Regions from separate parts of the Candidatus Thiodiazotropha sp. AKAK2 genome, predicted to be linked through region 1. Evidence: predicted binding sites of a transcription regulator. Region 1 holds the regulator's gene; the other holds the start of a gene.
What was found. The regulator sigma-54, encoded in region 1, starts transcription at its own class of promoters, with help from an activator protein. The targets are predictions, from matches to a motif close to TGGCANGNTNCNTGCTT.

Region 1 (16,167 bases):
TATAGAGAAATTCGGTGCGGAAAAGCCCCACCCCATCAGCCCGGTTCTCCATGGTTACCGGAATATCATCGGGTAACTCGATATTCGAGCAGAGTGAGATTCGTTCACCGTCGGTGGTCAATGCCGGCAGATCGACCTGCTGCCTCAACTCCACCTCGCGGATTCGCCGGCTCTCGATACGTTGTCGGTAGTAATCGAGTATCCGTTCTGTGGGGTCGGCCAGCACCACACCCTGGGCCCCATCGACCACCAGGGGCTCACCCTGACGAAACAGCACGGTCGCCTGATGAACACCGACCACCGCCGGGATACCCAAGCTGCGCGCCAGAATGGCGGTATGGGAGAGAGGCCCACCAAACTCGGTGATGAAAGCGGCTACCCCCTGGTTTTTCATCATAATGGTCTCTGCCGGAGTCAGATCCCGAGCAACAATGACCCGCCCTTTCAGATCGCCCCGCTGTTCCGGTTTGCCACCGGCCAGGACGAACTGCACATGACCGACCACATGGTTCACATCATCCTTGCGGGTACGCAGATAGGGGTCATCCATTTCATCGAACACCCGCACCAGCTCATCCCGCCGAACCTGCAGCGCCCATTCCGCACTATAGAGCTTTTCCTGGATCAGGCTTACCGTTGCCTGGCTGATGGCGTTGTCTTCCAGCATCAGCAGATGGGTATCGATGAACTCACTGATATCCTGTGCCGTATCGGAGGGGATCTGATCCCGCACTGATCGTAGATGGTTGGTGGTTGTCAGGAGTGCGGATTCGAAACGTTCGATTTCAGCATCCACCCGCTCCTGGGGAATTTCACGATGACTGATTTCAGGTACACCATGCTGTAACAGGTAGGCCTCACCAATCGCGACTTCTCGCGTGGTTTTAATCCCTATACCCTGACAGGATAGTGTCATTGCTCCTCCCCGAAGCGATCGTTGATGAGCACGATCAATGCTTCCATCGCCTGATCCTCGTCACGACCTTCGATTTCCAGTTTCAGCATCGAGCCCTTGTTGGCAGCCAGCATCATCACCCCCATGATGCTCTTTCCATTCACTCTCTGCCCATTGCGCTTGAGGAAAACGTCACTCTCATAACTGTTGGCGCAACTAACCAATTTAGCCGCCGCACGGGCATGCAGACCGAGTTTGTTTATGATTTCTACTTCTTGTTGCAACATGATATTCAGAATTTTAATTAATTGGCCTTTCGCAGCAATGGATCCCTTCCCTGCCGCCACTGACCGCTTTTTCAGTCAGCGACTTCAGATCGAGATCGAGATAATTCAGGGTTCGTATCAGCATCGGCAGATTGAGCCCTGAAACCACATTCACTCGCCCGCTATCAGCAAGGCTGTAAGCAATATTACTCGGTGTGGAGCCATACATGTCGGTAAACACCAACACACCATCACCTTGATCCAGATTCTCCACCATACGGTGTGCCTCTGTTTTGATCTGATCAGGATTACACTCGGTACTCACAGTTAAGGTTTCGATCGGCAACGAACTATCCAGAAACATCTTTTTGGCAGTCTCCATCAACGCATCACCGATGCGACTGTGAGTGACCAACAGCAAGCCAATCGTCATGATAATTCACGATGACGGCTCATTACCTGCAGTCCTGCCGCTTTAAAGTGCTTGGCCAGACACTCCACTACATAGACTGAACGGTGCTGACCGCCGGTACAACCAATTGCAATCGTCAGATAGCTACGCCCATCCGCTTCAAACGTCGGTATCCAGCGTGACAGAAAATCGATCAGATCCGAAACCATCTGTTTGGTCTCTTCCTGCTCATGCAGAAAATCCGCCACCGGTTTGTCCATTCCGGTGAAGCTGCGCAGCTCCGTCTGCCAATAGGGGTTGGGCAGGCAACGCACATCAAACAGGTAGTCCACATCTCTGGGCAGACCATGCTTGAAACCGAATGACTCAAAAAGAATCGATACCTGACCGCTTGCACCGCCAATCCGATTGCGCACCAGGTCCCGAAGCTCATGCACATTGGTGTGGGTGGTATCGATTCTCAGATCCGCGGTCAAATTCAATGGCTGCAAAAGATCCCGCTCATGCTGGATCGCTTCACTGAGTGAGCGCTGCTGATTGGTCAGTGGATGCTTGCGCCGGGTTTCACTAAAGCGCTTGATCAATGTATCCAGCTGGGCATCCAGGAACAGCATGTTGCAGTCGAGACCGCGTTGCCGAATACGCTTCACCACCTCCGGCAGATTGGAAATCTGACCGGGCTGACTCCTTGCATCGATACCGACAGCGGTTTTCTTGAAAGTCTCCTCTGGCTCATCGTTCAGATAATCGGAGACGGAACCCAAGAGTGAGACCGGCAGATTATCGATACAGTAGTAACCCAGATCTTCAAGGGTATGCAAAGCGATGGTCTTTCCTGACCCGGAAAGTCCGGTGACAATCTGCAGTTTTATCTCATTTGCCATCTCGCTCAGGCCCCAAGACTAATCTTGATCGATGTGATTTTGTTGACGTTCGATAAAATCCTGGGTCGCATTGTACCCATCCATCTTCAGCAGATGCTGCCTGACAGCAGTCTCTACCAGGATCGCCAGATTTCTGCCTGCCGCAACCGGCAGACTCGTCTGGGGAACATCAACACCCAATAAGGTCCGATGTGAGTGGCACCCCTCCAGGCGATCCATGTTATCGAGTTTTTTATCGTCAAAGTAGAGGAGATCTATGATCAAGTGTAACTGTTTATTCGGCTTTATCGCACTATTACCGAAAATGGCCCTGACATTAATCAGACCCAGCCCACGAACTTCGAGAAAATCCTGCAACACCTTCGGGCAGCGCCCGCTCAGAGTATTTGTGCCGGTTTTATAGAACTCGGTTGCATCATCCGCAACCAGTCGATGTCCCCGTGAGATCAATGCCAGAGCAAGCTCACTTTTACCGATTGCCGGATCGCCGCTCAACAACACACCCTTACCCAGCACTTCCATATAGACCCCATGCAACAGCAGGGTCTCACCCACAGGCAGGCTGAATTTCTCCAGCAGTCTATGGATGACGTGGTTATCTCCTTTGGGGGTAAACATCAAAGCCGTATGGCTGTTTTTAGCCGACTCCAGGCAGGCCGGCTTGGGTTGCAGGCCATCGGTGAAGATCAGTGCAAGCGGAGAAGAGTCGAACAGGGTTTTCAGGGACTCCAGGTAACCCGTATCGCCACCATACAGCAGATGTTGCTGTTCCGGAGGACCAACCACCTGTATCTGATTTGGACGTATCAGGTTAAGCGGACCTACGGGTTGTTGTCCGTCGAGTGACTCACTGTCGAGAAGAATTTTTTCTTCACCACCCTCACCATCCCAGCTGAGCTCAAGTTCGCTGGCAAATTCGTCGAAAAGATCGCGAATGGTGTAGTTGGATGGCATTAATCTGATGCGGTTACGGTTTCTCGCTGCTTGATCAACTGAAACAGTTGCTGCGTTGTTTCCGCCTCACGCAGAGCGGCACAAAAAGGGGGATCATCGAACATTCTGGCCAACTTCGCCAGGAGCTGCAGATGTTCATCTGTGGCCTGTTCCGGTACCAGCATGGCGAACGCCAGATCGACCGGCTGACTGTCTATGGCGTCGAAATCAACGCCGTTGGGCATCTGAATGAATGCCGCGGTGGCCTTTGTGACCTGGGACATACGCGCATGGGGTAGCGCAATGCCTTTGCCCAGTCCGGTGCTGCCCAGCCGCTCCCTCTCAAGCAATGCATCGAACACTATATCCTGTGACAGCCCAGGAGCAGCATCGGCCAATCTCTGACCAAGCTGCTCAAGGGCGCGTTTTTTACTGGCTGCCTCCACACCGCAGCCGAGACGTTCCTCAAGCAGAAATCCGTCGGGAAACATGGAGACCTCGCCAGTTCAATCTATCGAAAATTACTCAACCGCATACTTCGCACCACTACCGGCGCGATGACTCTGCATCTTTTCCTTGTGTTTTAGCACCTGCCTGTCCAACTTGTCAGTCAAGCCATCAATGGCGGCATACATGTCTTCCTGCACTGAATCAGCGAATACGCTGGCACCGTTCACTTGCATGGTGGCTTCCGCCTTTTGCCTCAGCTTCTCAACGCTCAAGATGACATGCACATTGATAACATTATCAAAATGCCGCTCAAGACGTTCGAATTTATTATCTACATAGCTTTTCAAGGCATCGGTTACTTCCACATGATGACCGGTAACGCTTATTTGCATAATTATCTCCTGTCTTAGATGAGTTGGCTCATCACTCTGACCGACTCGTTGAATCGATTCCCGAAATCATCGATCAGGCTGACCATGAAGCCGGATTCGGCTTTTACCACAACCCCTGTTTTCATAGACATCCTACCTGACAGATCGATTCACCTACATCAGTCGTTTACGCTCATTCGATGGCGGTATGCTCATCGATTCACGATACTTTGCCACCGTTCGGCGGGCCACTTTGATGCCCTGCTCCGATAGGATGGCGGCGATCTTGTTGTCACTGAGCGGTTTGCTTGTATTCTCAGCGGCAATCAATTTTTTAATCAGTGCACGAATCGCAGTGGAGGAGCACTCTCCCCCGGCACTGGTATTGACGTGGCTGGAGAAGAAATACTTGAACTCCAACGTGCCACGCGGGGTATGCATATATTTCTGGGTCGTCACCCGGGAAATGGTCGATTCATGCATCTCCAGCGCCTCGGCAATATCCCTTAAAACCAGCGGCTTCATAGCCTCCTCGCCATGTTCAAAAAAGCCCCGCTGATATTCAACAATCTTACTCGCTACGCGCAGAATAGTCTCATTACGGCTCATCAGGCTTTTAATGAACCAGCGTGCCTCCTGCAGATGATTCTTCAGAAAAGTATTGTCGTCGCTCTGATCCGCCCGCCGGATCAGTCTGGCGTAATCATTGTTGACCCGAAGTTTGGGGGTAACCTCGCCATTCAGCTCCACAACCCAGCGGTTGTTACGCTTGCTGACGAAGACATCCGGAATCACATATTCAGGCTCACTGTTTGCAATGGCCGTGCCCGGATGGGGATTCAGGGTTCTGATCAGGCGCATCATGGCGGCGAGCTCCTGCTGATCCACCTTCATGCGACGTATGATCTGATTCTGATCCTGGGCGGAGAGCAGATTGAAGTGATCCCGGCAGAGTTTTATCGCCTGATCCCGATAGGGGGTCTCTTCCGCCAATTGACGCAGCTGAATCAGCAGGCAGTCCTGGGCGCCCTGGGCTCCGACACCCGGTGGATCGAATGCCTGAATCCGGTGCAGCACCGCCTCGATATCCTCCAGAGTCGCTTCCTCATCATTCAGCGAACTCAGAATCTCCTGCAGATCGCCTTTGAAGTAACCGTCCTCATCGATACTGTCGATCAGGGTGGTGGCTATCAGGATATCCTGTTCGGTAAAAGGGGTCAGGGTCATCTGCCAGACCAGATGGTCATGCAGGGTTACAGTGCCGCTACGCTGTACCAGATAGTCATGGTCTGCGGCATCACCGCCGCTGCTGGCCGGTGGCAGGTAACTGTCGTAGACATCGGTCCATTCACTGTCCACCGGCAGATCCTCAGTCAGCTGACTGCTGTCGGTCTTAATCTCCCGCTCGTTATTGATATCATTCGACCCCTCGACTTCCTTGCTCTCGCGGGTCTGCTCGCCACTCTCCTGAGCATCCCCCTCCTTTTGCAGTTGAGTGCTGAACTCCTCTTCGCCCTCGAGCATCGGGTTGGTCTCAAGCACCTCCTGAACCTCCTGGCTCAGATCGAGCGCAGAGAGCTGCAACAGGCGGATTGCCTGCTGCAATTGAGGTGTCATGGTGAGATGTTGTCCGAGTCGGAGCTGTAGAGCCTGCTTCATAGCAGAGATATCTTTGAACCTGGTATGTTATTTGTATGTCTTTATTCTCATTTTAGCTAAAAATAGCCGTCTACGGAAAGATTCTTCTTCACTGAGTCGATTCTCCTGGATTCACTTTGCACTCCAGTATATTCCACGCTCATTGACACCACCTTCGGCTTACCTGCCGCCCCCTGTTTAATCCATTAAAAAACAGCGCTATAGACTCACATCGTAAAATTCTCACCCAGGTAGACACTGCGTACCTCCTGGTTATCGAGAATCTCCTCAGTGGTTCCCTCCGCCAGCACTTTACCACTGTTGATAATGTAGGCCCGGTCGCATATATCCAGTGTCTCCCTAACATTATGATCGGTTATCAGGATCCCAATCTTTAGCGATTTCAGGTGCTGGATGATCTTTTTTATATCGATCACGGCAATCGGATCGACCCCGGCAAAGGGCTCATCAAGCAAAACGAAGGCCGGCTCCATTGAGAGGGCCCGGGCGATCTCCAGCCGGCGTCGCTCGCCACCGGAGAGACTCATCGCCATGCTATCGCGCAGATGCTCGATACCGAACTCCGTCAGCAACTGGTCACATCGGGCCTTTCGGGCCTGGCTATCCAGCTCTTTGCGATGCTCCAGTATTGCCAGAATGTTCTGCGCCACCGTCAATCGTCTGAAGATGGAGGGTTCCTGGGCCAAGTAACCGATACCCAGACGGGCTCGTTTGTGCATCGACTGGTCGGTCAGCTCCTCACCATCCAGATAGATCCGCCCCTGATCCGCCTGCACCAGGCCGACAATCATATAGAAGCTGGTGGTCTTGCCGGCACCGTTGGGGCCCAACAACCCCACCACTTCCCCGCTGTTGAGGTTCAGCGAGACACCATCCACCACTTTGCGCTTGTAGTACTGCTTCTGCAGATCGACAGCCTGCAACTGACTCACGGTTCAGTTTTCCCGGTCTGGGGCTCAATCACCACCTGCACCCGCTGTTTACCCTGGACACTGCTGCCAGCCCTGACCTGTGCATTGGCCCGGTTATAGACGATGCGGTCATTGCGGAAGCTGTTCCCCCCCTGCTCGAGCAGGGCATCGTCGATCAGTAACATCTCATTCCGCTTGAGATGGATCTCAATTCGCATTGCCTGACCATGAACCTCAACACCATCGACCTCAGGCAACTGACTGAATCTTGTCGGTTGCCCCTCACTGACAATCTTTTCAGTTTTACCGGCTGATCGGTGAACCCAGAGACGATCCGCCCACAACTTCATACTGCCCTGGACGATCGTCACATTGCCTTCATAGAGACTGACACCGGTGGACTCGTTGATGGAGAGACTGTCCGCTTCAAGCGACATCGGTTGATTACGGTCATTCTCGAGCCCCCAGGCCGATATCGTAACCGCCATCAGCAGACCACAGATCAAACCCCTGCCCTTATTCAAATTCATAGTGCCCTCGTACCTGACCAAGGAGCTTTAAGCGTGACGGTTCATCAAACCAGATCCGCATGCCGATCGCCGACAGCCAATCCACACCACTGTTGATTCTGACTGCCTCAACGGTCTCGGCATAGGACTTCTCTGCATGGATTGTCAGGTCCTCGGTCTCTATCCGGTAAGGCGCAAAGTCAGCTACCCCTTCACGTTCGATCACCACTTGGCCCGGAAGAAAGAGCGTCTCCTGACGGTGGTCGGCCAGCCCGTTTTCACCCCGCATTCGCCATCCAGGCTCATTGGACCTGAATCGCTGCACCACCGGCTTAAAGAGCTCGGTGATACCGCGCTTTTCATAATGGGTCATTCTGGGGGTCTGCAGAGTCTGTAACAACTGCCCATCGTCATCATACTGTTTTACCAGCAGGTTGACGGCATAGGTATCCGGGGTATCCCTAGCCAGCTCGGGCCTCTTGATCTCCGGCTGTCTCAACTCGTTCACCCACCAGGCCACACTCATTACCAGTGCAAACATCAACAAAAGACCGAGCAGGCGCCTGTTCAAAGATAGTGTTCCAGGCTTGACTGCAAGGTATCCTGAGCCTGCATGATCATTTCACATACATCTCTGGCGGCACCCCGCCCGCCACCATGGGGGGTCTGCCAGTGGGCATGCTGCACCACAAACGGATGGGCATCCTGCACAGCGATGGCCAATCCCACCCGACGCATGATCGGCAAATCCACCACATCATCGCCCACATAGGCGATCTGTTCATTCGACAACCCAAGTTTCTCTTTCAACTCTTCATAGGCAGGCAGTTTATCCAGCTTGCCCTGATAGACATACTGAATACCCAGACTCTCCATACGCAATCTCACCACTTCAGAAGTGCGGCCGGTGATAATGCCGATCACCACACCGGTGTTCTGCAACATTTTCATGCCATGCCCATCTCTGGAATGGAAGGCTTTATACTCCTGACCATCGTCACCCAGAAAAAGTCCACCATCGGTGAGTACACCGTCAACATCAAAGATCACCAGTTTGACCGCTCTGGCCTTCTCATGAATATCCTGCATTTTGCCCCCCTAAGTGTTTCATTTTTATTCTGTGGCGTTGTCGATAATCCCGGCGGCTGAAAGCAAGCCATTCGGTCGCCAGATGAATCTCACTACATAACGCCAGCTCTCAGCAGGTCATGCATATTGAACGCACCAACCAGGCGTCGTCCCCCATCCACAACCAGCAGGCCGTTGATTTTATTCTCTTCCATCATCTGCAATGCCTCAGCCGCCAGCATCTCTGGTGGAACCTGTTTACAATTCTTAGTCATGACCTCTGCGACGCGCATATTGTGGATATCGATCGGCTGATTCAGGGTGCGTCGTAGATCCCCGTCGGTATAGACACCAACCAACTGCCCCTGCTGATCGACTACCGCGGTCATCCCAAGACCTTTCACGGACATCACCTCCAAGGCCTCGTGGAGGCTGGCTTCCTGGCTCACGACCGGCAGCGCCTCTCCGCTATGCATGATGTCACCCACATGCAGTAACAGACGCCGACCCAGCGAGCCGCCAGGGTGGGAAAGGGCAAAATCCTTGGCCGTGAACCCCCTGGCCTGCAACAGCGCAACCGCCAGTGCATCCCCCATCACCAGCGCAGCCGTGGTACTGGAAGTGGGCGCCAAGCCCAGAGGGCAGGCCTCCTTATCGACACTCACATCGATATGCACTTCCGACTCTTTGGCCAGGGTGGAGTGGGCTTTGCCGGTCATGGCAATCAGCGGCACACCGAGCCGCTTGAGTAGTGGCAGGATCACCAGCAGTTCACCGGTCTCCCCGGAATTCGACAGGGCGAGTACCACATCGTCCGGAGTGATCATGCCCAGATCCCCGTGACTGGCTTCCCCGGGGTGGACAAAAAAAGCAGGACTGCCGGTACTCGCCAGGGTGGCCGCCAACTTGTTGCCGATGTGTCCGGATTTCCCCATGCCAATCACCACAATCCGTCCACGGCAATGGAGCAGATAATGGCAGGCCTGCGCGAATCCAGCCCCCAGCCGGGGAATCAGTGCCGAAACAGCTGCAGCTTCCGTCTCAATGACAGCCTGACCCAGCTCAATCATCTGGGCCATCTCTTGTTCGGTGGGCATCGGGGATCTTTTCATCGGAACAGTATGTACGGTTTGATTTGACATCTCAAAGTGGCACCACCACAGAGTAGAACAGCCAGGACTGGTAGCCGATGAAACAGAGCAGCAACCCCAATCCCTCAATTCGATTGATCCGCCCCGGTTTACCAAAACCGTAGCCCATCAGGAAAAGGAACAGGGTCAGACCGAACATCACCGGCAGATCCCGCGTCAGCACGAAGGGGGAGAAGGTGCCAGGCGCCACCAGGCCGGGAATACTCAGAACCGCCAACATATTATATAGGTTTGAACCGATCACATTGCCGATCGCGATATCATCCTCACCCTTCGTCGCACTGGTGATACTGGCGGCGAGCTCCGGCAGGCTGGTGCCGATTGCCACGATCGTCAGGCCGATCACCACATCACTGACACCAAGAGCCACAGCCACATGGGTCGCCCCCCAGACCAGCACTCTGGAGCTGATCAGCAAAAGAACCAACCCGCCAAGCAAAAGCATCAGCGCTTTTTGGGTCGGTACATCATGGGGGATCTCCGCATCATACTCGCCGGCAATCGGGTCAGCCTCACCGGTTTTGGCGGTATAGATCATCCAGCCGAACACCCCGACCAGTAAGACAAGCAGAATCCCGCCATCCAGCTGACCCAGCTCCCCATCCAACATCAGCAGAATGCAGATCACCGTCACCCCAAGCAGAATCGGATACTCCCGTTTCAGCACACTGGAGTGAACAGAGAGGGGTATCACCAGGGCGGTTACCCCGAGAATCAGGCCGATATTGGCGATATTCGAACCGACCGCATTACCGATCGCCAACCCTGGATTGCCGTTCATGGCCGCCATCACGGAAACCAGCACTTCCGGGGCTGAGGTACCGAAGCCGACTACGGTAAGGCCAATCAGCATGGGAGAGACACCCAGATTGTCAGCCAACGCCGCAGCACCGCTGATAAACCGGTCTGCGCTCCAAACCAAAACAACCAGACCCAATAGAATAGAAAGACTGTACAGCAACATGACCTAGGGCCTTACCTCACCTATCGATAGGCTTGCTCCGGAAACGGCGCCGCACTGGGTTACTCGTCGTTCTCTTGGAATCACCAAACCTCTCTCCTCGCGCTTCGATTGGCGCTCTATTTCTAACACAACGGGGCCAACTGGAATGGTGATAACGGACCCTGGTGCTTTTAATCCGTAAACCAAACAGCTTTATCGGCATTTACCCACAGACCGATAGCGAGCCGACGCGATCCCGATCGCGTCAACAAGAAAATAATCAAAGGGTTGAGATGATAGCAGAAAGCCAATACAAGATGCTTGACAATTATATCGGTATATTAGATAATTCAAACATACTGATACATTATGTTTCAGTTATCCTCCTTTGGTGGTATATTCATTCAGCGCAACAACCTCTGTTGCGCTTTTTTTTTTGCCTGACGGCAAACTGACCACCACGGGTGTCCAGGATCGTCAATTAGTCCTTGTGCCAACCCATAGGATCAGGTATTATCCGCCGTCTTTTTCGAAGCACAATAGTTCTCCATTGGAGCGACATCGGATGACTACTTTAAGCGCAAAGCCGGCTGAAGTCCGCCGCAATTGGTACCTTGTGGATGCAACAGACAAGACCCTGGGTCGTCTGTCCACCGAGATTGCACGACGTCTGCGCGGCAAGCACAAACCGGAATATACACCTCACGTGGATACCGGCGATTACATCGTCGTGGTCAACGCAGAGAAGATTCGGGTTACCGGCAATAAAATGACCGACAAGATGTACCACCACCACACGGGTTATGTCGGCAACATGAAATCCATCAGCCTGGACAAACTGCTGCAGAAAGCACCTGAACGTGCGATCGAGCATGCAGTCAAAGGCATGATGCCGAAAAACCCACTGGGGCGCGCCATGTTCAAGAAGCTGCGCGTCTTCGCCGGTACTGAGCACAGCCATCAGGCACAGCAACCTCAGCCCCTGGATATCTAAAGCAAGAGTTTAAGACCATGGCAGACACCCATATCACAACCGGACGCCGTAAGAGTTCCACTGCACGGGTCTTTCTGACCACCGGCAGCGGCAACATCACCGTCAACAACCGTCCGCTCGACGAATACTTCGGCCGCGAAACCGCCCGCATGGTGGTACGTCAACCGCTGGAGTCCACCGAGACCCTCGACAAGGTTGACATCAAAGTCACTGTCAGAGGTGGTGGCACCACCGGTCAGGCCGGCGCCATCCGTCACGGTATCTCCCGTGCACTGGACGCCTATGACGAGTCACTGCATGGCGTGCTGCGCAAGTCAGGCTTCCTGACCCGCGATGCCCGTGCGGTAGAACGTAAGAAAGTCGGTCTGCACAAAGCCCGTAAGCGTCCTCAATTCTCCAAACGTTAAGTCTGGTCTGTGTTGCGGACGATTTCGTCCTGCACCAGATCTGCAACTGGGGATTCGTCTAATGGCAGGACAACGGACTCTGACTCCGTATGTGGAGGTTCGAATCCTCCATCCCCAGCCAACATATATTAAAGCCCGCCACTGTGTGGGCTTTTTTATTGCTGGCTAAAACCCGCCAGGATGGAGGATTTGAACCGATCAGAGGTTCGACGACCGAGCACAGCGAGGGCGATCAGCTTCAGCTGACCCCGAAGGGGCGAGGCCTGAAAGGCCGAGTAATCCTCCATCCCCAGCCAATGCTAAGAAAAGCCCACCATCGTGTGGGCTTTTTTAGTGCTTGCTAAAAACCACCCCGGATGGAGGATTTGAACCGATCAGAGATTCGACGACCGAGCAACGCGAGGGCGATCAGCTTCAGCTGACCCCGAAGGGACAAGGCCTTGAAGGCAGAACAAGGAATTCAGCTCCGATTTTCAGCCTCATAGGCCACGACTGGTGGATGATAGATGATCTGTACGACCACACCATCCGGGTCGTAACAGTAGAAGCTTCTCGCTCCGTCCCGGTGGGTGCGCGGCTCATTTCGCATTCTGACCCCATGAGCGTTGAGAAACTCAAACCACTCATCGACCGCTTCCGGGGTAGCCAGAAAGAAACCGATATGATCAAGGCGTTGGGCCACCTCATCGAACTGCTCTGCAGCGGTCTTGTGGAGTGCAAGATTGTCCGGACCCGAGCTGAGATAGAGATTCTCCGGATCCGGACGCCACTCGATCCCCATCCCCAGCAGCTGCACATAGAAATGCTCACTGCTCGCCATATCCCTGACATTCAACGCCACATGGCGCATCCCCATATGACTCTCCGGTCTCTTCATGACAACACCTCACTCAGAGCCTGATCCCACGGCTGCTGACCCAAAGCCCGTTTCACCACCAGCGGCAAAGCAACAGCCCCATGGGCCAGCAACTGCTCATGCAGCGCTTTAATCGAGGCCCCGGGGTTCTGTTGCAGGTAGTGTTTGGAGAGGCGCTCGAGCAGATCGGCACCGAGCAGCGCCATGAAGGCATCCGTCGGTCTTCTGGAGATGGCGGTCAGGCTGACTTCAGCCCAGCAGGGAATGTCCGAGAGAGGCTTCAGGCGCTCCAGGGCCTGCCGACTGTTGATCTCGCCGATATGGAACTCCAGGTCGATACAGGCCTGCTCAGCCAGCGCCAGTCGCCTCTGATTGAGCAGAATACGATCCTGTTCGTCGAAATAGCCCCGGGTCTCCAGCACACGACTCATGTAGTGAGCCCAGCCCCGCTTGAAGGCCGCAGAGGGGTTGATCTGACGCACCAGGCTGTGCGCCGAGATACCGCCGGCCCAGGCCAGATAGTGACGACCGGCCCAGCTGCTGTAGAGATTCCTCATCCTTATTGCAGCGCGGCTCTCACCGCCTCCGACCTGCTGATCGTGAGGAATCAGGAACACCCCACCCTCCTGAGTCCGCAGATAACTGCCGCAATCCGGCTGGCGAAAACAGCTGTCGGTGATGCGAAACTCCAGCGCCTGCTCAGAGTCGGGCAGTAGCTGATGCTGCCGCAGGAAATCCCTCAGAATCTGTGCCTCTTCCTGATAGGCCTGGATACGTTCGTTACCACTGAGACGCTCACTATCGGAGGCCTTCAAGTCGACAACATCCAGTCCCTGCTGCTGTAACGATTCGTAGGTCTGTTGCAGACGTGATCTGGCGATTGTCAGCGCCTGATCGACCTGGAGCTCGACCTGGTCCCGGTTGTGCAAAAACCAGCTCAGCAGCTCCGGACCGCAATCAGCCGTACCGGAAGCCACCGGTATCAGGTTTTTGATCAGACACTGCTGGTAGTCCTCAACGGCTTCTGCCGCCTGGCTGGCCAGTGACTGCAACCGACCCTGGTCGGCACAGCACTCTCGTGTCTGCGGCAGATCCCGACCAAGCCGTTTCAGCCAGGGCACCCCCTTTTCGGCGGTTTCCAGGGCATCGGCCAGCCACAGGGTAGAGACCACACCGGGCAGCTCAGACAACCTTCCCCGGGCATCCCGCAGATAGTTGGGTGTCAGCTCCAGTACCCCCATCATCGCCTCACAAAGCCGCTCCGGCTGACGAACCACCAGCTCCTGCAGCTGGTTAAGCGGCAGATATTTCGCCGGATCACGATAGCGCCAGTCCTGTTCCAGCAACATCCGGTGCTCCACCAGGGCGGCCCCACGAATCAACTGCAGATCGAGCTGACGATCCGCATCCAGTTGCTCAAAATCGAGGTTATCCAGGCTCACCAGAAGGTTGCTGATCAGGTTCGCCAGGGCTCCGTTGTCATCATCGCCATCCGCAGTCAGTTTACCTTCGTAGCCCGAAACCGAGGCGTAGACAGCCGCCAATGGGTGGAAGCGGAACCAGGCACGATAGTAGTCGGCAACCAACTCATCGAAGTCATTGGCGGCACTACTCATCACGTATCTCGTAGTCGTGGGTAATCTTCGCGGTCGCACCAAGCATGATCGAGGCGGAGCAGTATTTATCCGCACTCAAGGAGATGGCTCTGGAGACATGCTTTTCACTGAGTTCCCGTCCGCTGACGATAAAATGGGCATGAATTTCGGTAAATACCTTAGGGTCAGTCTCAGAACGCTTGGCCTCCAGTTCCACCACGCAGCGGGTGACCTGCTGGCGCGACTTCCTCAATATGGAGAGCACATCGAACTCGGTGCAGCCTCCCATACCGAGCAGCAGCATCTCCATCGGCCTGACCCCCAGGTTCCTGCCCCCATGATCCGGTGGACCATCCATAATTATTGCATGGCCACTACCGGCCTCCCCCATCATGGTGGCTGCCTCCACCCATACGACCCGTGCTTTCATTCATTACTCCAAAGTTGGTATTTATGCCTATTTATACAGAACTTCAAACTGGGGCTAAGGTCACAGCCATACAGGCCGTAAACAAGTTAAACCGCCCTAAGTGTTCCGGAAATAGATGATAAACATGAAATACGTTAAATTTATGGCTTGTTGTTTTTTGTTACACTATAGCTATGCGAGTCTACAGAAGACTGTAAATTCGACAAGTTGATAAGGGTTGCTAAATTTGATCCTACGCTTTTTATTGAACTTCGCATCATACGAAGCATGGGCTCAGATTTTTTGCCATACAGATCACCCGCGACTGAACTCAGTCAGATGACTGGTTCAATCGGCAGGCTGATCTCTATACCATATAACGTTTAATAAATTTAGAGTCCAAAGATCATGACGATCATAAAACCGCCACCGCAGGAACCTGAGTATCTCCAACGATTCCTGTCATTTTGTCATCGCCGGCGCTACCCCAAGAATACCGAGATCATCCATATCGGTGACCCGGCAGATATCCTCTATTACATCACGGAAGGCTCGGTGGCTGTCTACATCGAAGATGAAGATGGTCGGGAAATCATCCTCACCTACCTCAACAAAGGGCAGTTTGTCGGCGAAATGGGGCTGTTCGTCCCGGAACCGAAGCGCAGTGTGATGGTACGCACCCGCGCCTCCTGCCAGATTGCCGAGATCAGTTATCAGCGGCTGGAGCAGCTCTTTTCCCATGATCTGAAGGAGTACACCAAGGATATTCTCTATGCGATGGGGGCTCAGCTCTCCCAGCGCCTCAACCAGACCAGCAACAAGGTGGGACATCTGGCCTTTTTCGATGTTACCGGCCGTATCGCCCGCACCCTGCTGGATCTCTGTAAGGAGCCTGACGCCATGACCCATCCGGATGGTATGCAGATCCGCATCACCAGACAGGAGATCGGTCGGATCGTAGGCTGCTCCAGAGAGATGGCTGGCCGGGTATTGAAAAACCTTGAGGAGCAGGGCCTGATCAGCGTTAAGGGTAAAACCATCGTGGTGTTCGGCACCCGCTGAATCTCTCACCGGCCAGATCGAGTAGGGTGCGGACAAGCCGCACCCGAAAGGTTGCAGGCCCAACACCCCCCTTGCCAAAACACAAATCCTTGAAAGGCATTCTCTTGCCTCAGTGAAACGCCACGGCCCTGAGAGACTTTCAAGCCGATTCTGCTGGAATAGCTGGGCTTCCTTGAGTAAAAAACAGCGAATTTCTTTTTTTAAGTTATGGCCACTATCTGCCTAGCTTCGCGGTGATTGGTGTTCATTTGCGGCAATTACTCTCAAATAAACACCACTCCGTCCTAACTCCCCATCTCCGCTACCACCGGGTAGCGGGGACAGTTGGTCAAATGGTCATTCACCATTCCCACCGATTGCATGAACGCGTAGCAGATGGTTGAGCCGACAAA
Region 2 (16,167 bases), on a different contig from region 1:
GTAAAAAAGCCTGCTGACTGTCAATTTTGACAGGCTGTTGGCAGCTGAATTACCTACAATACGCCCCTCTTAGATCTGCTTATCAAGCGGACGACGCTAGAGCTAGCTCTAGTATCATTTCTCCCTCTTCAGGATAAATGCTCTCTATCTGGGTATTATATCTATACTGATTCCGATGCTGATCTCTGAAATAACGAGTGTGAGATCTCAGAAGTTAGCTCATTTGATTGATTGTGTTCCCTGATCTGTTCAAGTAAATAAAGATCGAACACTCCGATCAATACAATCAACAGCACGAGAGGGGATAGTAGGCTAACTGTCAGCTTCATAGTCTTTACCTCATGGTGAAATCTCAACATCAATCCACTTGGCTTGGTAACTACCTGGCTGAGCTTGTAAATAAGAATAATAATCAATATCGATAACTGCAGTAAAGGCTATAACAAACAAATCTGCCAGTGTGCAGACTCATCGACTGAACAGCCTCCCTCAAAATAGCGTTAGCGCGGTATTTCACATCGATTCAATGCGTTATAATTCGGTCCGTCTATTCTCAATTTACAGGCTGTCTCATGAAGCATTGCCAACCGGGTATCCTTGCCGAGGTGCCTCGTCTTGCCCGTTACCTATCATTTACTCTGAAACCCGATATCGATGTGGACACCACCCGTAGACTGGTGCGAGAAAGGCTCAATCTCGAGCACTCTGTAGTGGGTTTCGGACTCGAGTTGGTATTGGCCCTGGGGAAGGATATCGATGGCTTGAAGCCGTTTCCTGTTCTCTGTGGACCGGGCTTTACCGTACCGGCGACACCATCCGCCTTATGGATCTGGTTACAAGGGGATGATCGGGGTGAACTACTACAGCGTTGTCGAGCCTTGGTACAGGACTTGAGTGAAGCTTTTGTTCTACACAAGGTGATCGATGCCTTCCAATATCAGGACAGCCGAGATCTGACCGGCTACGAAGACGGCACTGAAAACCCCGAAGGTGAGGATGCCATAAAGGCAGGTCTCGTTCAGGGGGCAGGGCCTGGCATGGACGGCTCCAGCTTTGTCGCGGTACAGCAGTGGGTACACGACCTGGATCACTTCCAATCGCTGCCTCAAACGGAGCGTGACAACATCATCGGCCGACGTATCAGTGACAACGAGGAGCTGGATGAAGCACCACCATCCGCCCATGTCAAACGTACAGCTCAGGAGGATTTCGAGCCGGAAGCCTTCATTTTACGTCGTTCCATGCCCTGGGCCGATGAACATCAGGCCGGCTTGGTGTTTGTTGCCTTTGGCCACTCCTTTGATGCGTTCGAAGCACTGTTGTCACGCATGACCGGTAAGGATGATGGGATTTGTGACGCCCTGTTTCGCTTTTCCCAACCGATCAGTGGTAGTTACTACTGGTGTCCTCCAGTCAAGGATGGACAGCTCGACTTGAGTCTACTCGGCCTCTCTTAATGTCAATCTGATGTGGAGGTGATCAGTGTCGATCTGACCAGATGTATCTGAGATTACACAATGATCACGTAGATACTTTTCCATTCAAGTAAGACTGAACTGACTATCAGAGTAGTAACGCCGGTTTAAAAGCAGGCAGCGATTCTGGCAAGAGCCCGCTCGATATCGTCATTCCATTCACAGGCACAGGAGAGCCGCATAAAGTTCTGGTATTTGGCGGTAGCGGAAAAGATCGGTCCAGGTGCAATACTGATTCCTTCGTGCAGCAGATCCCGAGTCATGGAAAAGCTGTCCCGCTTATCCGGCAGCTCAACCCAGATAACAAAACCACCCTGAGGTCGAGTGATGCGGGTACCCTCCGGGAACAGGCTCTCCACCGCATTGCTCATGCGCTCGACAGCCTGTGCATAGTCCTCTCTGGTTTTACGCAAATGTCTTTCATACTGGCCATTCTCCAACAGTTGAGCAACCGCCAGTTGAGGCAGGGTGGGGGTGGCCAGATTGGTAACAAATTTCAAGTACTCCACCGCCTGCAGATACTGTCCAGGCACGATCCAACCCACTCTCAGGCCTGGCGAGAGGGTTTTAGAGACCGATGAGCAGTGCAGCACCAAGCCCTGCTGGTCATGGCTTTTACAAACCCCGGGGCGTTGTTGACTGAATCCCAGGTCGCCGTAGACATCATCCTCAATCAATGGAATCTGATGTGAAGCGAGTAGCGCCACCAGCTCTCGTTTGTGCGATTCGCTCATACAATAACCGAGCGGATTGCTGTAATTCGGCACCAGGATACAGGCCTTGACCGGCCACTGCTCCAGGGCCATCTGCAGCGCCTGGAGTGAGATACCATCCCTCGGGTGAGTGGGTATTTCCAACGCCCTGAGCCCCAGGGATTCGATTACCTGCAGCAAACCATAAAAGGTGGGTGATTCAATCGCCACCACATCACCAGGCTGGGTCGTGGCACGCAACGCCAGGGTGAGCGCCTCCTGGCAGCCATTGGTAATGACGATATCATCGACGCTGACACTACATCCGATCTCACCCAATCGGCGGGCGACCTGACGGCGCAGTTCCGGCACGCCTGGGGGGAATTCATAGCCGGCATTGCGTTGGCGTTGCAGCCGGTTGGCTTTGGCCATCGCCTTTTCAATCTGCCGGGTTGGCAGGTAGACAGGGGCTGGTACTGCAGCTCCAAGTTGGATCATGTTGGCTTGGTTGGAAGCCTTAACCAGTTGTAGTGCCAGATCCTGTCCGGTTACCGGTGATGGGCGGTTTTTCGGTTTCGAAATCTCCGGCTCTGCACTACTCAAGGATGGGCGTAGACGCACATAGAAACCAGAGCGTGAGCGGGCCTCGATATAACCCTCATCCTCCAGCTTGCGGTAGACCGCCACACTGGTTGCGGTACTGACCCGGTGCTGGGTGCTGAACCGGCGGATTCCTGGGAGACGTTCCCCTGGCCGATAGTGGCCGATGGATATTTGTTCCACAAGTTGTGCAGCCAGCTGCTGGTAGAGATAAGACATGGTGAAACCACTACAGTTTTAACAAGTTTGAATAGATACAGATTGTTTGAAAATTAAACTGTACCGCTACAATAATAAAAATATGACTCTGTACCGCTTATTTGTAAAGGCTTAGACTTGGTTTGTCACTTTCAGGGAGATCAATAATGAGCAATTCGATTTACATCGTAGATGCATTCACACACCATCCATTTCAAGGCAATCCAGCGGCAGTCTGTCTGCTCGATCAGCCAGTCGATACAGCATGGATGCAGTCTGTAGCAAGTGAAGTCAATCTATCAGATACAGCTTTTCTACTGCCGATGGACGACGGTGAATGGAATCTCCGTTGGTTCACACCTCGTAGAGAAGTCGACCTCTGTGGTCATGCAACGCTTGCCGCTGCTCACATACTCTGGAGTGAACTGGAGCAAACCCAGGAGCAATTGGTTTTCCACAGTCCCAGTGGTCTGTTAAAGGCCTCCAGGGAGCCGCAGGGGATAATGCTCGATTTTCCGATAGATCATCTGATCGAGCAGACTATCGATCAACCCTTGGTAGATGCTCTGGGCAGTCGACCTGAAATGGTATTCAAGGGGAGGGAGGATCTACTAGCCGTTTATGATAGTGCACAGCAGGTCAGAACGCTCAACCCGGATCAAATAGCATTGTCTAAGATCGCTTGCCGAGGTGTGATCACGACAGCACCTGGAGATGAAAATGGGGTGGACTTCATATCTCGCTTTTTCGCCCCGGCCCTTGGCATTCCGGAAGATCCGGTCACAGGCTCAGCGCATTGCACACTGGCCCCCTACTGGAGTAACCAACTTGGTAAGCAGACGCTCAAAGCCTACCAGGCCTCACTGCGAGGTGGTGAAATCGAAATTAGGATACGTGATCAACGGGTTATGCTGATTGGTCAGACAGTTACCATCATAAAGGGTAAACTTCATGCCTGAATCACCTCAATGTTGGATAAATGGAGAACTGGTCACCCAAAACGAAGCAAAAGTATCTGTGTTCGACCATGGATTTCTTTATGGGGATGGTGTTTTCGAAGGAATTCGGTTTTTCAACAAACAGCCATTCATGTTGCATGAACATCTCGTACGATTGCGAAAATCCGCCAAGGCAATCGCGCTTGAAGTGCCTTATGACAATCAGGCGATTCTTAACGCGATCGAACAAGTTATCCATAATTTTGCTGAAGATTCCGGTTACTTGAGATTGATTGTGACACGAGGTGTGGGGCCATTGGGGTTAGACCCAACGGGTTGTATAAAGCCGAGCCTCTTTATCATGGCGGATCAACTGGCCATTGTCAGTGAACGGATCAGAACAGCAGGAGTGAAATTAATAATCGCATCAACACGGCGTTTACCCAATGACGGCCTCGACTCCAGGATAAAAAGCCTCAACTACCTGAATCAGATTTTGGCGAGAATGGAAGCAAACCAGGCAGGTGCAGATGAAGCCGTATTACTTAATCAGGCGGGTAGGGTTGCTGAAGGCACGACAGAGAATATATTCATCGTTGTGGAGGGTAAACTGCTGACGCCACCCACTACTGAAGGAGCCTTGGATGGTATAACTCGTAACCTGGTGATTCAGCTAGCGCAGCAAAATGGGATATCGGTGGCTGAAAGTCCGTTAACCTCCTATGATCTCTACAATGCTGATGAGTGTTTCTTAACCGGTACAGGCGCCGAGTTGATAGCTGTTCGCAAGATCGATGGAAGAAGAGTGAATGCTTGTCCTGGACCTGTCTTCCAACAATTGGAACGGTACTACAGGAATAGGATAGCCGCCTAGAGAGGGTACAGAAAGCACCACAGAGCCAGAACAGTTATTTGTAGTGTTTTTATTCTCGAGCAGAATTAAACGCGGAGCAACCGGCATTCTGCAATGTCCTACCGGGAGATACAATATAAACACAACTGCATACGGTAATTAATCATCTCGGCGTTCGACAAGCTCAGGATCTGCAGTAATCTCACGATAGACCTCAATCCTGGCTCCCTCATCAACAACCGTATCCAGTTTTGTTATCTTTCCGAAGATTCCCACTTTCTGGCGTGTCAGATCAATCTCCGGGAACTGTTCGATTAACCCCGACTTCTCAATCGCTTGCTTTACAGTGGAACCGTCAGGTACCTCAAGTTTGAGCCATAACTGTTTGAACTTATCTGCGTAGGCAACACCAATATTCATTTAATAATCCCTGCAGTGAAAGATCAGGTGGTTTCTGGTTGTAATTTAGCTGAAGCATCGATACCCTGCTGCTCTCTTCCAGCCAGTTTTTGGTCCAGTAATCTCTTCAATGCCAGTATGAATCCCAAAACCAAAAAGCCACCTGGCGGCAAGATGATCAAGAGAAAACCTTTGTAATCTTCAATCAGTGTAATTTCAATGAAGCGGGCCCAACTACCGAGCAGTTGGACAGCATTGCTAAACAAAGTACCACTGCCCAATATCTCTCTTGCCGCACCAAGTAATACCAATGCGAAGGTAAATCCTATACCCATCATTAAGCCGTCATACATGGATTTCATAACGGTATTACGGGATGCAAAGGATTCCGCACGCCCAAGAATGGCGCAATTGGTCACGATCAAAGGGATGAAAAGTCCCAGTACTTTATGCAGATCATGAACCCAGGCGTTCATCGACATATCGACCAGTGTCACCAGTACGGCGATAATCAGCACAAATACCGGGATCCGTACCTGAGGAGTGATAATACCGCGCAACAGAGAGATCAACAGGCCGGAAGCGACCATGACGACTGTTGTTGCCAGCCCCATTCCCAGGCCATTTGTTGCAGTACCGGTAACGGCTAATAGCGGGCAAAGACCCAATGCCTGCGAAAAAACAATGTTGTTATCCCACAAGCCATCTTTGGTAATACGTCTATATTCGTTACTCATAATCGGCTTACTCACTTAATGAGGCACGTTGCAGAGGCTCGTCATCTGAATTGATTACAGGTGGTCGGAGCAGTTCGTCCGTATGTTGCTGGAAAAAAATTAGACCATCATGGACCGCAGTTACGATAGCGCGGGGTGTGATGGTTGCACCACTGAACTGGTCAAATTCTCCACCATCCTTTTTGACACGCCATTGTTGATTGGAGGTATTTACTAACGAGTGATTATTAAAACCTAAAATCCAGTCATCCTTTGCCACTTCGATTTTATCACCCAGACCAGGCGTTTCTGCATGGGACAGTACTCTAACGCCCAATACCTCACCCTCTGCATTGACCCCCATAATAAGTCGAATATCTCCAGCATATCCCTTGCCGACAACTTCCCAGGCGAGGGCATTGACCTGCATACCCTGTAGACCTCGGTATACTGTCAGATTATCTCCTCTCTTATCGGCAATGCTCAAAGGCTGGTCGAGTAGATCACTGTCATAATACTCGGTGGGGACAACCTGATTCAGAGAACGCAGAAGATCCTCTTTTTGTCTTGCCTTGATGTCATCCTTAGTAGCGATATTGCCGGCCACCAGAAGCGCGGTTGCAAGGGTGGAGAAGCCACCTAACAGTACCGCCTGATAGCCAACCCGCTTACGATATTGGGGTTCTTTCGGGGTGCTCATTTGCGATCAGTTCCCTCATTGCTATAAACCAGCGGTTGACCTTTTCGATCACGCCCATAAATTCTTGGTTTCAGATAGTGATCAATCAAGGGGGTACAGGCATTCATCAGCATCACTGCAAACGCCACGCCTTCCGGGTATCCGGCCCAGGTTCTGATCGCATAGATCAGTAGGCCACAACCCGCGCCAAACAGAATTTGGCCACGTATCGAAACCGGGGATGTAACAAGATCCGTAGCGATGAAGAAAGCACAGAGGATTGCCGCACCACTGAGCAGATGTGTCATCGGCCCAACATAACTATTCGGATCGATCAGATGGAACAGGCCGGCCAAAAGTGCCAAGGTACCCAGCATGGAGACAGGTATATGCCAGTTAATCACCTTTTTGTAGATCAGAAATAGCCCACCCAGAAGCAGTAACAAGGCTGATGTTTCACCAAGACTGCCCGATGTCTGCCCCCATAATTGTTGCCAGATCGAAACCGTTGTGGTTGCTGCCTCCGGCAGCGCAACACCCCGGCCAAGCTCAGTCTTGAGATGTCCCAGTGTCGTTGCGCTACTGACTGCATCGATAGCATCCGACGAGCCGAAGGTGATTGCCAGACTCTCCAGAAAACCAGGTGCCTGGGCTGAAAACATGGGTACTGGTTGGTTGAAGAGCGTCATTTCAAGTGGAAATGAGATCAACAGGGCAACCCGGGCAACCATTGCCGGGTTGAATAGATTCTGGCCTAAGCCACCAAATACCTGTTTGGCAACAATGATGGCAAGCAGGGCACCAATCAGGCCGATCCACCAGGGTGCCCAGGGAGGTAAAGTCATAGCCAACAACCAGCCAGTTAATATCGCAGAACCATCCATAACGAAGGGCTTGATGGGTTTTCCGGCAACCCTTAATGAGAAGGCTTCAGCCAGCACACAAACCACTATGGTCGTAAGAAAAAGGAAAATTGCAGGCCATCCGAATTGATAGAGCCCGAACAGTGTGGCCGGGAGTAAGCTGAGCATAACCAGTCCCATGGTTCTGCTGATACTGCTCTTGGCATGGGTATAGGGACCGAAGATCGATGTCTCTTCACTCATGATTCTGCTCCTGCTACCGCAGCTTTATCAGCCTTTTTACGTTTCTTCTCCTCCATCTCTTTTTTACGTTTGGCCATGGCTTCTCGCTTAGCGCGTTTGATTTTCTCCATGCGCTCAGTCCTAGCTTCAGCGAGACGTTTGGTCTCATTTTGTTTATGTTGTGTCCGTTGCCTGGAAGCCAGCTCACCCTTGGCATAGTTAAAGTATTGAACCAACGGGATATGAGAGGGGCATACATAGGCACAGGAGCCACAGGCGATACAGTCGAGCAGACCCAGTTTGACTGAACTGTCGAGGCTGCCGGCCTTGATATGATTTGCCATGTCGAGTGGCACCAGTCCACAGGGGCAGGCATTGACACAGCTTGCACAACGGATGCAGGGCATCTCGGTTGTGGTTTTATTTGCCTTGTCGGAGAGTGCTAGCAGACCATTACTGCCTTTAACTGCTGGAACCCGCAGGCTTGGCAGAGGTTGTCCCATCATCGGGCCACCACTGATCAATCGCTCTGGCACCTCCCTGAAGCCACCACAGTAATCGATCAGATTGTTGAGGGGGGTTCCAATCAGTACTTCAACATTCTTGGGATCTTGAATGGATTCACCGGTGACAGTCATCACCCTGGAAATAAGCGGTCGACCGAGTGCGATGGCATCATATACAGCCCGTGCGGTAGCGACATTGTGTACCACCACACCTATATCTGCGGTAAGGCCCCGTGCCGGAGTCTCTTTACCGACCAGTGTCTGTACCAGATGTTTTTCAGAGCCCATCGGATAGCGGGTCGGTAAGCCGACCACGGTGACTATATCAGTGTCTTCTGCCGCCTCTCTGATAGAAGCTTGCGCATCTGGTTTGTTATTCTCAATCGCGAACAAAATGTGATCCACATCCAATGCGCGGGCCATCAGTTTCACACCTTCAACAACCTGCATTGCCTGTTCGCGCATCAGACGATCGTCGCAGGTCAGATAGGGCTCACACTCAGCACCATTGATTACCAGGGTATGGAGTCGGTATCTCTTACGCAGATTCAGTTTCACTGCGGATGGGAAGGTTGCACCCCCCATACCGACAATTCCGGCACGGGCTACCCGGTCTGCAATCTCTTCCGGAGAAAGTTGGTAATAGTCATCGCAGGGCTCTAATTTGTCCAGCCATTCATCCTCGCCATCTGGTTTTAACGTGATGGTTCTAACTGACAGGCCCGAGGGATGGTGTGCCGGATATCCACCAACACCCATGATGCGTCCGGATGTTGGTGCATGAACCGGTGCTGAAATCGCACCCTGATTACGTGCCAGCAGTTGACCCTTTTTGACTTCGTCACCACGCCTGACCAGGGATTCGGCCGGAGCACCGATATGTTGTTGCAGGGGAATATGCAGAAGCGGGGGCATGGGCAGTTTTTCAATTGCCTGTCCGGCACTTAACTGCTTACGATCATCCGGATGAACGCCACCTCGAATTTTAAACAGTTTGAATAGTTTGCCAGTTGACATGACTAGGCCACCTTAGCCGGTTCAGGCCAATACCATGTCTGCAAGGTCTTGATGATCGGACGCATCTCTATGCATTCGGTGGGGCAGACGTCATAACACTTCTCACAACCTGTACAAGCATCAGCAAATACGGCATGGATCTGTTTGGGGCCACCTAAAATGGCATCGGTAGGACATCGTTTGAAGCACTTTGTACAACCGACACACAAATTCTCATGCACGAATGCAACCATCGGTGCTTTCTCTTCCACTGATGAGAGATCGATGCTAACTCCCATTTTTTCCGCCAATGACTCCGCGAGGGCTTTGCCTCCTGGAGGACACATGGTTACCGCGGCATCGCCATTGGCCACAGCTTCAGCGGCCGGACTGCATCCCGGGTAGCCACACTGCCCACATTGGGAGCCAGGCAGTAGACTCTCAATCTCCTCCTGCAGCGGATTGCCTTCAACAGCTAGATATTTGGCAGCGATCCCTAACATGGCGCCCATGGTGATACCCAGTGCAGTCAATACGAGGATTGCAGAAACCATCATTGCATCTCCAACTGTTGATACAGATCTTTACAAATCACACCGAATGATTTGGTTTTGAAACAATCTGGTTCCATCGGTTCTCCGAACATTGAGTTCTCCATTTAAACAGTCTCTTTACAACTTCTGAGTTACTGGCTGGTCAATCCGGCGAAGCCCATAAAAGCCAGTGACATCAATCCGGCCACCACATAAGCAATCGGGGTGCCGCTAAAGGCCTGTGGCACATTGGCCAGTGCAAGACGTTCACGTAATCCGGCAAACATCACAAGCACCAGTGTGAATCCCAGTGCAGAACCGAAGCCATACAGTAGACTGGCAAGAAAGCTGTTTTCCTGTTGCACATTGAGTAGAGCAACTCCGAGCACCGCACAATTGGTGGTGATCAGCGGGAGGAAAATACCCAACACCTGATAGAGTGCAGGGGAGGTTTTGCGAACCACCATCTCGGTAAATTGAACGACGACTGCAATGACCAGGATGAAGGTCAGGATTCTCAAAAAGCCCAGGTCCAATGGCTGTAATACATAGAATTCCAGCAACCAGCCTGCAAATGCAGCTAAAGTGAGGACAAAGGTCGTGGCCAATCCCATGCCCAGCGCTGAGTCAAGCTTGTTGGAAACACCCATCAAGGGGCACAAACCCAGGAACTTGACAAGAACGACATTATTGACCAGTGCGGTCGAAAGAATGATCAGAATATATTCCATAAATAGCCATCGATTCAGAGTAATGGCTATTACCCCAACAAAAAATATGCCAAGCGCCATAAAAAAGGTAATCAACTGCAATCACTATTGTTCAGCAATCTCCCAGGGTGCAGAAATAAAGGCCTGAATGGAATAAGCCCTAATTTAGTGCGGAATTGCACCGGCACCGGGCATAGGCATGTTTGTAGTCTTCGTTACAGATTCCGCTAATTCATTTGTAGATTACGTAACAAACAGGACATTTTGCAGGATCAAGCACCGATCTGGAGTGCTGGTATGGGAATTGCACAAGTATTGTCATGTATAGAGTTTCTACAGTGGAATTAAGGTGCAGCGAGCTATGATCCAGCGCAAAATACAATCAACAAACAGCGACAACCTAGTTGACAGGATCAATGATTTTCTGGCCTCACCTCCTGAGGGAACACCGACTGAAGTTTTGGAGGCATTCAGCAGTTTGGACAGTAATCAGTTTTTACCACCCAAGCTTTTCTATGAATTGGTCGAGCAAGCACCGATTGCTATCTCTATCACCGACCCGACAGCCCGAATTCTCTATGTGAACTGCGCCTTTGAGACGTTGACCGGTTATGCAAGAGAAGAAGTTATCGGAAAAAATGAATCGGTACTCTCCAGTAAATCGACACCTGAATCAGTCTATCGTGAACTTTGGGAGACGATTCAGGGTAATGAAGTATGGCAGGGTACATTGGTCAACCATCGTAAATCCCAAGAGGAGTATCTCGCTGAACTGACCATCTCTCCTGTCAACAACAACAAGGGACAAACGGCCTATTTCCTGGGGATGCATCGAGACATAACTGAGATGCATCAGTTGGAACAACGCTTGAAATTTCAAAAAAACCTGACTGAAGCAACACTGAACGCAGCGCCAATGGTGGTAGCTGTTGTTGCTGCTGATCGTAAGGTTTTACTGGACAACCACGCCTACAAAGCCTTGATAGGCGACTTTAGGGGTGTGGAGCCGGCCTCTCTGTTTCTTGAGGCGCTGGAACAACAGGTCGGATTTGATCTGGGTAAGGTATGTCAGGTTGGTAACGGCTTTACCAATGTTGAGATCAGATTGGACCCCCCGGGTGGTGCGGCACCCAGATGGTTTACCTGTTCAGGAGTCAATGTTCCAGAGTTGGATGAGGCTGCCCGTAACTATTTTAAACAGGCAGAATCAACAAGATGCTGTCTGTTGTTGATCGCCAACGAGGTCACCGGAAGTCGCAAACGTATACAGGAAGCGCGGCTCAATATGATACGTGCCAATATGGCAGAACAACAGATGGTTCAGACCATGCGTGAGGCTATATCCGGCGCCATTTTCAAAATTCAGGCACCGTTGAATGTCATCAAAGCCGCATTGTCCATGCCGACAGCGGGTCAAGAGAGTATGGGGATGAGGATTGTTTTGCAACAAGCCTTAAAGAGTGGTGATGAGGCAATGGAGAGCCTGCATGAAGCACTACCAAGTCCTGTTGTTGAGCAGACCTCGTTGGTCAATATCAATGAGCTGCTGCATGAGGTGGTGAAACTTTCTACTGAAAACCTGCTTTCCGCCGGTGTCGTGGTCGACTGGCGTCCGGCACCGGTACTAGCGGAAGTGAATGGTCGGATCAATGCGCTACGTGGGTTGTTCAAATACCTTATAGACAATGCCATTCAGTCATTGATTGAAGCCAAGCAGGACTATCGGGAAATTCGTATCCAGACCAAACAGGATAATCAGGATTTACTGATTGAAGTAATGGATAACGGCGTAGGTATTCCAAAGGCCCACAGGTTGAAAGTATTCGAGCCTTTTTACTGTGGGTGGGAACAACCAAAGGAGCATGCCGGAATGGGATTGACCATGGCTCAAGAAGTCGTCATCGGACATGGTGGTAATGTTGAGATTGATGCTAACTTTTATGGTGGCTGTCGAGTCTTTGTCAGACTACCTCTAAACGGCATGGAGGAGACGCTTTAATGAGTTCGACTGATATCAATATGGATAATATGGGAGTGGAACATAACAATATTGTCCTGGAGTCGGAGCTGGAGAGCCTCTACCAAGTCAGTCAGGTTTTAAGTCGTTCCTTGGATTTCAGGGAGACACTGACTGAAGTGCTTAGTCGGTTGAGTGATACCGCCAAACTACGCTATGGCATGATCTGTCTGCTGGATGATAGCAGTGGTGAATTACTGGTTACCGCTTTACATGAGAATCCTGCACCCTTTAACACAGTAAGATATAAACCGGGAGAAGGTGTGGTCGGGGCGATAATGTCTAGCGGTAAGCCTCTTGTTGTCAGGCGTATCTCCGATGAAGACCGGTTTCTGGACAGACTTGGCGTGTATGACCCGGAGCTGCCATTTGTTGGTGTTCCCATTCTGATTGGAGATGAGACCGCCGGTGTACTGGCAGCCCAACCATTGGGCAGTATCAGTTTACTGAAATTGCATGAACGTTTCCTGCAAATGGTTGGCAATCTGATCGGTCAGAGTGTGCGCCTGGCAAAGAAGGTGGAAGATGAGCAGCTGGCGCTAAAGGATGAGCGCGATTCACTTCGGCGCAAGGTGCGCGGAGAGCATGGCTTCTCCAACCTGGTTGGACACACCCCCAGTATGCGCATGATCTTTGAACAGGTACGTCAGGTGGCCAAATGGAACACTACAGTACTGGTTCGAGGTGAATCAGGAACCGGTAAAGAACTGGTGGCGAATGCGATTCACTACAACTCCCCGAGAAGCAATGGCCCTTTTATTAAGCTGAATTGTGCGGCATTGCCGGATACCCTGTTAGAGACGGAACTGTTTGGACATGAAAAAGGCGCATTCACCGGTGCCGTCAATCAGCGTAAAGGACGGTTTGAACAGGCTCATGGCGGTACCATCTTTCTTGATGAAATCGGAGAAATCAGTCCTACCTTCCAAGCCAAGTTACTGCGAGTACTGCAAGAGGGAGAGTTTGAGCGGGTAGGTGGTGTAAAGACCCATGTGGTGGATGTCCGGGTCGTGGCGGCCACCAATAAAGATCTTGAGTACGAAGTACAAGAGGGCAATTTCAGAGAGGACCTCTACTATCGTCTCAATGTGATGCCGATTCAGATGCCACCTTTGCGGGATCGCAAAGAGGATATCAATGATTTGACCCGTTTTCTGGTGTCAAAAATCGCCAAAAGCCAGGGGCGTGAATTATCCATTGATGACGGTGCAGTCAGGCTTCTAATGCATCATGACTGGCCGGGCAATGTGCGTGAACTGGAGAATTGTCTGGAACGCGCTGCTGTTATGAGCGGCGAAGGGGCGATAGATGAAAACGCGATTAACCTGAGTGGTCTGAAACCGATGCTCGATCAGAGCTACTCCCAGGTAACCGGTACCGGTAACGCTAAAGTTGATTTTGACGATCCTGACCTGGATGAACGTGAACGGGTGATTGCTGCCCTGGAACAAGCCGGATGGGTACAGGCCAAGGCTGCACGGTTACTTGGAATGACTCCAAGACAGATCGGTTACCGGATTCAGACCTTGAATATTAAAGTTCGGCAGATGTAGTTACTCTCTGTCGGTTGTCATACAGACACTGTAGGCAGCTCTGTATAGAAACTGACAGATAGTCCCCTTATGTTGTGGAATATTCTTAAATACAACAGGTTATATGTAGATAAAAACTAGGCACGCAGATTGCATTATCACTTTCAAGCGTAATAACAACCTCATTGTGTCGCTATTTGGAGGCCGGATGATGGAATTGAAAGTGATAGGTCAATCAGCAGATAACACAGCTGAAAGTGGGTGCAGTGCATCCGGATGTGGTGGTAGCAGCGATCAGTTATCCCATCTACCGGACCATATTCGGGACAAGGTGCATAATCATCCCTGTTATTCCGAAGAGGCACACCACCATTTTGCTCGCATGCATGTGGCGGTCGCACCGGCCTGTAATATCCAGTGCCACTACTGCAATCGTAAATACGATTGTGCAAATGAATCACGACCCGGTGTGGTCTCTGAACTGTTGACGCCGGATCAGGCTGTTAAAAAGGTGATGGCGGTCGCTGCCAATATCCCGCAAATGACCGTGTTGGGTATCGCCGGGCCTGGCGACCCTTTGGCCAATCCAGAGCGGACTTTCGATACCTTTCGTCAACTGACCGAAAAGGCACCGGATATCAAACTCTGTGTCTCTACCAACGGCCTGTCACTGCCGGATCAGGTGGATGAACTATGCAAACACAACATCGATCATGTAACCATCACCATCAACTGCGTTGATCCCGATGTCGGTGCAAAAATCTATCCCTGGATCTTCTGGAATAATCGCCGAATCAAAGGTCGTAAGGGAGCAAAAATACTCATTGAGCAACAGCAGAAAGGGCTGAAGATGTTGACCGACCGGGGCATACTGGTGAAGGTCAATTCAGTCATGATCCCCGGTGTAAATGATCAACACCTGGAAGAGGTGAGCAAGGTCGTTAAGGAGAAAGGGGCGTTTTTACACAATGTGATGCCACTGATTGCTGAAGCGGAACATGGCACATTCTACGGTGTGATGGGGCAGCGTGGACCCACCCATGATGAGTTGCAAACCCTGCAGGATAAATGTGCCGGTGACATGAATATGATGCGTCATTGCCGGCAGTGTCGCGCGGATGCTGTGGGCATGCTTGGTGAGGACAGGGGTGATGAATTCACCATGGAAAAAGTTGAAGTGATGGATGTCGATTATGAGCAGGCAATGAAAAAGCGTGCTGATTATCAGGCAGAAATCGAAGCCAAGCTGGAAGCGCAAAAGAGCAGCGCAAACGAAACATTTATCCCCCTCACAGCCCTGACCAAGCAGAAAAAGGAGACACGCCCGGTATTGATGGCTGTTGCCACCAGTGGAGGTGGCGTAATCAATCAGCACTTCGGCCATGCAAAAGAGTTTCTGATCTATGAGGCCTCCATGACCGATGTTCGCTTTATCGGTCATCGCAAAGTCGATCTCTACTGTTCAGGTGGCGATACCTGTGGTGATGCAGAGACAACACTGAAAAAGACAATACGTCTGCTTGAAGGATGTGAAACCGTGCTTTGTTCAAAGATCGGCTATGAGCCATGGGAAGTACTGGAAGAGTCCGGTATTCAACCGAATGGTGAGCATGCCATGGAACCGATTGAAGATGCAGTGGCCAAGGTCTATGCGGAAATGGCGGAGAGTGGCCAACTTGAGCAACAGAGACAGGCAGATCAACTACAGGCTGGAGCCTGAGGAGTAGAGCATGGCTTATGAAATCATAGAGAGTTGCGTCAATTGCTGGGCCTGCGAGCCGCTTTGTCCAAGTGATGCGATATTTGAAGCCAGGCCGCATTTTAAGATAGATGCAAAGAAGTGCACAGAGTGTGAAGGGGATCATGTTGACCCGCAATGCGTCAGCATCTGTCCTATCGAAGGTGCGATTCTTAATCCATTCTCGGAACCTGCCAATCCTCCGGGGTCATTGACCGGGATACCGCCGGAACGAATGGAAGAAGTCATGGCTGAGATTCAATCACGCTAGGAGATCATCCCATGTTCGATCAAAAACCAGCTCTGCAACCTGTACATCGGGAGACGGATAAACCCAATCGCTACTGGATGAAATTTGTGCGTAACCATTTTGTCAAGCCGGCAGACTCACTGCCACCAAGAGGCATGGCATTACCAGAGCGTCTGTGGCAACGGCAATCTGCTTTGATTACGAGTATGCAGGAGTCACACAAAGATGACTGATCTGGTTTTTTATGAAA

Region 2: a site for sigma-54 is predicted at 10,437-10,453, ahead of rsxA (electron transport complex subunit RsxA). Genes of this name have one in related genera too.

The regions. Positions count from the first base shown of each region.
Region 1 covers NZ_JBSYOP010000031.1:81,376-97,542, forward strand. Annotated here, with positions in the region: gene ptsP (phosphoenolpyruvate--protein phosphotransferase) at 1-916, opposite strand, end outside; gene AC4IE8_RS14345 (HPr family phosphocarrier protein) at 913-1,182, opposite strand; gene AC4IE8_RS14350 (PTS sugar transporter subunit IIA) at 1,196-1,594, opposite strand; gene rapZ (RNase adapter RapZ) at 1,591-2,457, opposite strand; gene hprK (HPr(Ser) kinase/phosphatase) at 2,476-3,411, opposite strand; gene ptsN (PTS IIA-like nitrogen regulatory protein PtsN) at 3,411-3,881, opposite strand; gene hpf (ribosome hibernation-promoting factor, HPF/YfiA family) at 3,912-4,232, opposite strand; gene AC4IE8_RS14375 (RNA polymerase factor sigma-54) at 4,386-5,870, opposite strand; gene lptB (LPS export ABC transporter ATP-binding protein) at 6,077-6,802, opposite strand; gene lptA (lipopolysaccharide transport periplasmic protein LptA) at 6,799-7,311, opposite strand; gene lptC (LPS export ABC transporter periplasmic protein LptC) at 7,298-7,861, opposite strand; gene kdsC (3-deoxy-manno-octulosonate-8-phosphatase KdsC) at 7,858-8,379, opposite strand; gene AC4IE8_RS14400 (KpsF/GutQ family sugar-phosphate isomerase) at 8,472-9,455, opposite strand; gene AC4IE8_RS14405 (calcium/sodium antiporter) at 9,502-10,473, opposite strand; gene rplM (50S ribosomal protein L13) at 11,018-11,446, shown strand; gene rpsI (30S ribosomal protein S9) at 11,464-11,853, shown strand; tRNA gene AC4IE8_RS14420 (tRNA-Gln) at 11,901-11,974, shown strand; RNA gene AC4IE8_RS14425 (RtT sRNA) at 12,020-12,149, shown strand; gene AC4IE8_RS14430 (VOC family protein) at 12,314-12,730, opposite strand; gene AC4IE8_RS14435 (DUF885 family protein) at 12,727-14,325, opposite strand; gene AC4IE8_RS14440 (OsmC family protein) at 14,318-14,734, opposite strand; gene crp (cAMP-activated global transcriptional regulator CRP) at 15,122-15,775, shown strand; gene AC4IE8_RS14450 (DNA-3-methyladenine glycosylase I) at 16,060-16,167, opposite strand, start outside.
Region 2 covers NZ_JBSYOP010000015.1:162,743-178,909, forward strand. Annotated here, with positions in the region: gene AC4IE8_RS04625 (Dyp-type peroxidase) at 573-1,457, shown strand; gene AC4IE8_RS04630 (aminotransferase-like domain-containing protein) at 1,583-2,986, opposite strand; gene AC4IE8_RS04635 (PhzF family phenazine biosynthesis protein) at 3,133-3,924, shown strand; gene ilvE (branched-chain-amino-acid transaminase) at 3,917-4,777, shown strand; gene AC4IE8_RS04645 (RnfH family protein) at 4,916-5,176, opposite strand; gene AC4IE8_RS04650 (electron transport complex subunit E) at 5,200-5,892, opposite strand; gene rsxG (electron transport complex subunit RsxG) at 5,900-6,571, opposite strand; gene AC4IE8_RS04660 (RnfABCDGE type electron transport complex subunit D) at 6,568-7,656, opposite strand; gene rsxC (electron transport complex subunit RsxC) at 7,653-9,158, opposite strand; gene rsxB (electron transport complex subunit RsxB) at 9,161-9,691, opposite strand; gene rsxA (electron transport complex subunit RsxA) at 9,823-10,401, opposite strand; gene nifL (nitrogen fixation negative regulator NifL) at 10,742-12,379, shown strand; gene nifA (nif-specific transcriptional activator NifA) at 12,379-13,950, shown strand; gene nifB (nitrogenase cofactor biosynthesis protein NifB) at 14,141-15,649, shown strand; gene AC4IE8_RS04695 (4Fe-4S binding protein) at 15,660-15,938, shown strand; gene AC4IE8_RS04700 (hypothetical protein) at 15,950-16,150, shown strand; gene AC4IE8_RS04705 (ArsC/Spx/MgsR family protein) at 16,143-16,167, shown strand, end outside.